2 regions of the Mucilaginibacter oryzagri genome follow, and region 1 is predicted to be linked to the other one. Evidence: riboswitches for the same ligand, from Rfam matches in the RefSeq annotation. Region 1 holds a riboswitch; the other holds the start of a gene.

What was found. Region 1 has a riboswitch for cobalamin ahead of metE (5-methyltetrahydropteroyltriglutamate--homocysteine S-methyltransferase). Riboswitches for the same ligand answer to the same signal wherever they lie in the genome.
Region 2: linked by a shared signal. The riboswitch ahead of PQ469_RS13465 (TonB-dependent receptor plug domain-containing protein) and the one ahead of metE (5-methyltetrahydropteroyltriglutamate--homocysteine S-methyltransferase) in region 1 are both predicted to bind cobalamin.

What each region holds. Positions count from the first base shown of each region.
Region 1 is NZ_CP117883.1:1,836,214-1,840,421, forward strand. It holds gene metE (5-methyltetrahydropteroyltriglutamate--homocysteine S-methyltransferase) at 1-1,664, opposite strand, end outside; cobalamin riboswitch at 1,832-2,032, opposite strand; gene PQ469_RS08095 (IPT/TIG domain-containing protein) at 2,318-3,634, opposite strand; gene PQ469_RS08100 (phosphatase PAP2 family protein) at 3,718-4,208, opposite strand, start outside.
Region 2 is NZ_CP117883.1:3,200,130-3,204,337, forward strand. It holds gene PQ469_RS13465 (TonB-dependent receptor plug domain-containing protein) at 1-1,825, opposite strand, end outside; cobalamin riboswitch at 1,947-2,144, opposite strand; gene PQ469_RS13470 (tRNA pseudouridine synthase A) at 2,272-3,081, shown strand; gene PQ469_RS13475 (DEAD/DEAH box helicase) at 3,185-4,208, shown strand, end outside.

The DNA.
Region 1 (4,208 bases):
AGCCTATCGGTGTTTTGCTGCGCGAAGCTGCTCCATCTTACCGTCATATCCGCGGGGCGGCTTACATCGCCATAAATAACAGGTGGCTTAACACAGCGGCTGCCATAACTTTGCACCCAGCCATTTTTGGTGAACAGGAAACCATCCAAACGTTCGCCAAAGTATTCAACCATGTCGTTACGTTCAAATTCACCATGAACTAACACGTCCAGGCCTATCTTTTCCTGCCAGCGGATGGCGTCAACGGTGGCTTTTTCTATCTCGGCATCATATTGAGCTTCGGTTAGCTCTCCTTTTTTAAGCCTTGCCCTTAACGAGCGGATATCATCAGTTTGCGGGAACGATCCTATGGTAGTTGTAGGGTACAGTGGTAATTTAAAGCGTTGCTGCTGAATTTTTTGGCGGGTGATGAATCCGCTTTCACGTTGCGCATCGGCATCAGTTATGGCTGCCACGCGTTGTTTGATATCCTGCTTATGAATGAGTTTTGAAAGGCTGCGGCTGGTGAGGGCACGCAGGTTTTCTTGCAGTAATTCATTGTTGCCGCCGATGATTTGCGCCAATTCATTTATTTCGTTCAGTTTCTGTTTGGCAAAGGCCATCCAGTTTTTTATCTCGGGAATGATGGCGGTTTCCAGCTCCAGGTCGAACGGGGTATGCAGCAACGAGCAGCTTGGCGCTATCATCACCCTATCGGTGCCCAATACGGCAATGGCTTTTTTAATGTGGGTTAACGAGCGTACGTAATCGTTTTTCCAGATGTTACGGCCATCAACTACACCTAACGATAAACTCAGGCTATCGGGCAAAACAGTGAGCACTTTGTACAACTGATCGGGAGCGCGAACCAAATCTACATGAATGGCGCTTACCGGCAAGGTTACGGCCAGTTCGGTGTTTTCGTGCAGGCTCTCAAAATAGGTAGTAAGCAATACTTTAATGCCCGGGCATTGCTTGCTTATCTCCATGTAGGCATAAGCATAAGCGGCTTTCTCTTTGTCAGTAAGGTCAAGCGACAGGAAGGGCTCATCAAGCTGTACCCAAACAGCACCATAACTTGCTAATCTTTTTAACACTTCGACGTAAACCGGCACCAGTTTTTTGATCAGGTCTATCTTATCAAAACCGGGTTGTTTTTCTTTACCTAATAAAAGGTAGGTTACCGGGCCAACCAATACCGGTTTTGGTATGTTGCCGGTGTGTTGTTTGGCCAGGATAAACTCGTCAAACACTTTTTCGCTAAATAGTTTAAACTGCTGATTTTGTACAAACTCTGGCACAATGTAATGGTAGTTGGTATCAAACCATTTGGTCATTTCCATGGCTGTAACATCCAGTCCATCTTTTTGATAACCGCGGGCCATCGCAAAATACAGGTCAATTTCGGTATTGGCCTTGTTTTGGGTTAATACGGGTGTGTACCGTTCGGGGATGTTGCCCAGCATGAGCGAGGTATCCAATACCTGGTCGTAAAAGCTGAAATCGTTACAGGGGATCAGGTCGATACCGGCATCAACCTGGGTTTGCCAGTTTTGCAGGCGAATTTGCCGGGCAGCGGCAAACAAATCGTTGCGGGTAATTTTACCGGCCCAGTATTGTTCGCTGGCCTTTTTGAGTTCACGGTGGGCACCTACACGTGGGTACCCGAGATTGTTTTTGAGCATACGCTAAAACGTTTTTGGTTAAACATTAAGTTGACTTAATGCTCCTTACGGTTTTCGGTATGCTTTCGGAGTAAATGGTAATAAAAGACAAAAGCATAACATACGGGCATATAATGGCCATGTACGTCATTCTTTTTTCTTCGACTACTGCTTCATTGCGCGAAAGCATTGTCTTTTACATAGGGGCAAGTATCCTGGCTTGTAACATTGTTGCCGTCCTTCTCATTCGCGCGGGGCGAACAATGGACTTTGTTAAAGGCAACAACCTTTTGTGTTACTTACAGTTGCGCGACAGCCCGTGATTTACACACGGTTCCTTATTAATCCCTGTGCTTTAAACACCGGGAACCACTCTGCAGAAAAAAAGTAAAGAACTTTATTGGGGACGAAGATGGGAAAAAATGTGGAGAAGATTTTTAGAATTTGAAAATTTGAGGATTTGAAGATGCTTGAGCTTTGAGGAATGTTCAAGTTTAAGATTGAGAATAAATAATGAATTATAGGCGTTCCCTTGATTGGGGGCATTGTTTGAACACATAGAAAGTTAAGCCTCCGCTTTTGGATGCAGAAATTTCATAGCCATGTAATCTTTACGTTCGAAAACATGTAAACCCGGTTATAGCTGGGTTTACATGTTTCAAAAAAATCATAAATTACTCAAAAATCATTTTGCGGATAATATTATTTTGTGTGTCCGCCACAAATATATTTCCATTTTTATCAACCGCGATACCAATAGGATGGTTAAACGTTGCGGTAGCTGACGAGCCATCTGTTGCTCCAGTCTGTGCTTCAATTCCGGCAAGGGTAGTTACTTTCCCGTCTGGGGTAATTTTCCTGATCAAGTTGCTATCTGTTACATAAACATTGCCATCCTTGTCTGTTGCCGCCAAAAACGTTTCGTAAAAGCTCGCACTGCCAGCAGGGCCATCGGTGGTTCCCCTCACACCGCTGCCGGCCAAAGTAGATATAACACCTCCCGGGGTTATTTTTTGAACCTTGAAACTAAAGGTTGTTACATAAAGATTATTTTGGGTGTCAAACGCGATACCTGACGGAAAATTAAATGTATTGCTGTTGATAGGCGCTTTTATGTCTGCGTATGTACTTACCAAACCGTCCGGAGTTATTTTCCTGATCGCCTCATTGGTTAAATCAGAAACGTAAAGGAAGCCCGAAGCGTCTATTTTAATATCTGTAGGGCCGGCAAAACTTGCTGCGATACCTTGCCCGTTTTTAAAGCCGATGGCTCTTTGCCCGGCAAAGGTAGTGACATTTTTAGATGGATCTATTTTCCTGATGATATTGTTTGCATAATCGGCTACATAGATATTACCGGCATTATCAACAGTTAACCCCTCTGGATTCCAGAAACTTGCCGCAGTCCCGTTCCCGTTATCATGTCCTTCGGTTCTGTTTCCCGCAATAGTACTTACAATTCCATCCGGTGTTATCTTTCTGATATCATCGTTTCCTTCTTCAGAAACAAATAAGTTTCCGGATCCGTCGAAAGCTAATCCCGTTGGGAAATTAAATTCGGCTGTTGTTATGGTGCCATCTTTATAACTTTTTGCACCAGTGCCTGCAAAAGTGCTTACCACCCATGATTGCTGATAAGTAAAAGTGGGGCCGGTAACCTCGGTGCTACCACTAACTTTAACACTTACCGGGCCTGTACCGGCAGCTAACGGAACTTTTACAGTAAGCTTTGTTGCCGTTGCAGCAGTTATAGTTGCTGCTTTGCCGTTAAAAAATACTTGATTGTTTGCTGCTGTGGAACTAAAGTTGTTACCGGTAATAATTACTTCGGTATTATATATGCCAGTCGTTACGCTTAGCGCTGTAACTTTTGGAGTATTATCAACAGGCGGAGCCGGATCCGAGCCTTTTTTTGAACAACTTACGATAACCAGCGACAGAAAAAACAGAAATAAATAAGCAGGTTTTAGTTTTGCTAAAGAGAATGTCATGATAAGATTTAGTAATATTTTACCCTAAAATAAACAAATATCTTGTAATGGGGGTGATTAAATTAAAAAATAGCCAAAAACACTCACTTCTTCAAAAACAACATCGGCAACGCGCTCGCAGCTCCCAGTCCCGCACCCGTTGCTACATCTGTAGGGTAATGTACCCCCAGGTACATCCTTGAATACGCGGTTGAGCCCGCCCATAGATACGCGGGAACTATCACATACCATTTTGGATAAGCGGCAGATAAAGCCGTTGCTGTGGCAAATGATGATGAACTATGCCCCGATGGAAAAGAGTAGTTTCCGGGGCGGTAAACAGGCGTGATACTGATGTTCTGGATAAATGGCCGCGGGCGCTTTACCAGCATTTTGATCAGTTGGGTTAACCCGGCAGAGATGGCTGTGCTGCTGGCTACGTACAGGGCATTTTGCCGCATCTCCTTATTATTACCGATGATACCGCCAACCAGCAGGCCCGCAGGTACGCCAATATTGCCATATTCCAGGTGATTGCTCATAAACAGGAAAAAACCGGTTTGGGCCGGAGTGCGGTGTTCCTGTAAATTTATCA
Region 2 (4,208 bases), 1.4 Mb from region 1:
TGGCTTTTAGTTGCAGGTGAAGATCAACCAGGTTATAGCTTTTTAAAGTAGTTATTGTAGATGGATAAGTGGCGAAATTTTGATCGGCCCTGTTACCGGTATACTTATAATTCACACCTATCAGGAAATTTGCACAGGCCTGGTATGAAACATTAGCACCAAAAGTATTTTTGGGCCTGCGGTATAAGTTAGCCGTTTGTTTGCCAGCTTCATCCGTTTGCTTGCCGGTTACATAGGCAAAGTAAGCTGATGCTGTTAGCTTGTTTGAATTGTATTTCAGTTCAGTTTCAAAGCCCTTATCTTTTTGAAAAGATCCATTTTTATAGAATGAACTATAAGGAGGCACAGATTCAGAGAAGAAATAAATTACATCTTTTGTATTGCGTTTATAAAATACGGTGTTAAATGACAATGCATTTTTTACGACCTCCCAATCAAATCCGGCCTCGTACGATGTAGTTGTTTCAGGCTTTAATTTACTATTTCCGTATTGAGAAGACAGCTGGTATAAAGATGGTGATTTAAAGGCCGAAGCAATAGTTCCGAACACTTTAAACTGATCTGCTAAATAAAGCGAAGGATTAATGGTATAGGTGAAGTTATCACCATATTTGCTGTGGTGATTGTACCTGCCGCCCAACTCCATGTGGAAGATATTTGATTTAAAAAATAACGACGTGTAAACACTGATAATGCTATTGTGGGCGGTATCATCGCTTATAACACTTGGACCAGGGTGGTAACCGGTTTGCTCAAACAAGCTGTATTGACTGGTATTGCTGTATTTATAACCGGCACCACTTGTAATATCAAAATAACTGCCCAAATTATAATTCAAAACAGCTTCCAAATTGCTTATGCGGCCGGTGTTTTTTGTTACCTGGTTGGTTTCATAATTATCGGGCGGCAGATTTTTAAAGTGGTTACGAACCGTGTTTTGGCTGGCATTAAACACCAATGTTCCTTTGGGTAACTTCACTTTAGCTCCTAAACCACCAAATATAAACGTATTGTTGTAGGTGTAGTTGTTATCGTTAGTAAAAGCGCCATACGGCAAATCGCCGGTGTTATAGCTGCCCTGGAAGTTACCATTCAGGCTGAATTTTTCCGAGATATATTGATTGATGTTTACGCTTGCCGAACGTTGGTGGAAACCATCTTTTTTAAATCCGGCTTTATTTGTAGTATCGGTAGCGGCCGCAAAACCCCTTGAATCTGTATTAGATAGGTTAACGGCAATACCGGTGTGATTTATTAAACCACTTAGCCCGGCCGATTCCTGGAAGGTATTATAACTTCCGCCCGTTAATTGCACATTACCTTTTAAGCCCTGTCCCTGCGGGTGTTTGGTGATGATGTTGATCACACCCGCCACAGCGTCTGATCCGTAAAGTGTCGATCCGCTTCCTTTTAATATTTCAATTCTTTCTACCTGGTTTAACGGGAAGGCGTTAAGATCATAACTACCATCAATTGAGCCAGCATTGTTAACGGGGAAACCATCTATCAATATCAAAGTATTACCCGATGAGGCGCCGCGTAAAAAAACTGATGTACTAATGCCGGGCGCGTTCTGGGCACCAGAGAAAGTTATCCCGGGGACGGTATTCAATAACTGGGGTAACGTTTTGCCTTGCGAACGGTTAATCTGCTCTGCCGATATTACGGTAACTACCCTACCTATATCGGTTAGTTTTTTTGGTGAGCGGGTGGCGGTGACAACCACATTATTTAATAACCGGGTGGTATCCTGCGCAAACACAGCAGTGCTGCATAAACCCACCTGTAATAATCCGAAAACAATTTTAAAGTACTTTTTTTTCATGTATTTGCTATAGCGTTAAATAATAATGCAGTTTAAATAGCACAACACAGACTGATAAAATGAAAACACACCACCCAAAGAAGAGCATTCACATTCAGGCTTCAATCCACGAAAGCTATGAATAATTTATAATGCTCTGGCAGGTCTTCTGACTTACTCCCCTTTCGTTCTGTCTTCCCTGAGCTAAGCGCAAGTGACTTTAATAGAATGAACTATGGTTATGGAGCTTACAGCTGCGGGACAGTTCCGGATTTACACCGTATTCCCTTTTAATCCTTTATGATATGCTATAAAGGAACCTAAAGCTCTGTAAAGGTAGGTTATGTACGGCAGATACGCAAGTTGTTTGAAAAGCCCGAGCTGGTTTAAAGCCATCCGTTTAGCCATCCCCATTTGTTTTTGGTATGGCTTTACCATAATTTTTGCGGATTTTTGGATCCAAGATTATGCGCTATTTTTTTCATATTGGTTATCATGGCACACAGTACAGCGGCTGGCAAAAACATGCCGGCGTTGCAAGTGTACAATCCGTTTTTGAAATAGCTTTAAGCCAAATATTAAAAACGCCCATAACTGTTAACGGCTGTGGCCGTACCGACGCGCAGGTGCATGCCAGCCAATTTTTTTTTCATATCGATTTAGCAAAGGAATGGGATTTCGATCTCTTTTTCCGCCTCAATAAAATACTGCCGGATGATATCGCGGTATTTGATATCATCCCGATGCAGGGCCTGCCCCACGCCCGGTTTGATGCTGTGCAGCGCTCATATGATTATTTTATTCATACTTATAAAGACCCTTTTTTAAGTGCTTTTAGCGCCTTATATCCCGAAACCAACCTCAACATTGATGAAATGAAAAAGGCTATAGCGCTGCTCCCGCGTTATAACGATTACCGCGCCTTTTGTAAAATGCCCGACAGGGTTGACCATACCATTTGCAACGTGAGCTCGGCAAGCCTTTTTGTTAGCAGTAACGGCGACAGGCTCCGGTTCAACATATCTGCTAACCGTTTTTTGAGCAAAATGATCAGGATCATTATCGGCCGCCTGCTGGAAATTGGCCGTGGCGAAATAAGTGTTGATGAATTTGAAAGTCACCTCATCAGCAAACAAACGCCAAAAATCATCATCCCAGCCTATCCCCAGGGACTATACCTGTCAAAAGTAACGTATCCTTACCTTGATATCCCCGCCAAACCAACGTTTACAGGCCTGCTCCAAAAGGATGAAAACCCTGTTTGGCAATCAATATAATACCTAAAGTATTCCCTGTCTTGGCTCTTGATTCTTGAATCTTGACTCTTTTCAAGGAAATTTAGGTAAATTCGCCCTCTTAAATACTTAATAAAGTTCTCAGATGGTGTGGTTTGAAAAATTGAAGCTGAAAAAACAGCTGGTTCGGTCGGTAAATGAAGCTGGTTTTACAAACCCTAAAGAACTGCAATTAAAAACCCTTTCAAGAATTGTAGGTGGCCAGGATATCATCGCCATTGGTTACGAAGGTAGCGGCAAAACTACCACCTATGTGCTTGGTGTATTAAACCGCTTTAATTATGCGCCCGAAGGCGTTCCGCGTGTATTGATCCTTGTACCCGATAAAGAGGACGTATTTGGGGTGATAGAACAATTTGACCGCCTGAACAAAAACAAATCAATAAAAATTGTTGGCTTGTACGTTGCTCCGGGTATTGAAGCCCAGATGGACGCCTTGGCCGACGGTGCCGATATAGTAGTAGCTACTCCCGACAGGGCACGCGCCATTTACCTGAAGCTCGCCCTTAACCTTAACAAGGTTGATATGTTTGTGGTTGATGATGCCGATGAAATGATAAAAAGAGGCATGCAGCTTCCTGTTGTAGAGCTGGCAAATAGCATTGGCAAAAGCCAGAAACTGGTATTTACCGAGGTAATGCACAGCAAACTGCAAAAGATGCTGGATCCTTTTATGAAAGATCCTGCTATTGTGGAGGTAGAAGCATTGGCAGAACAACCGTTAGAGACACATCCGCAATTTTTATATAACGTACCCAACTTCGGCACTAAATTAAACCTGCTCAATTTGTTTATGTACGATGAAGAGCTATTTACCAAAACCGTAGTTTTTGTAAATACACGTGCAACTGCCGATAAAGTTTATAAAAGCCTGCAAGCACGTTTACGCACTGCCGTGGCTTATTTAAATCCCCAGTTTTTTGATAGCCCGGGTTTTAAATCGATAGAAACATTTAAGGCTGATGAAGGCGCCAGGGTACTGTTGGTAGCTAATGAGCAGGAAGAAGCTTTTAGCCTGGCCGATATTCCTTTTATTATTCATTTTGACGTACCGGCAGAAAAAGAACTGTTTATTGATCGTGTAACCAACCATTACCCGGAAAGCCAGA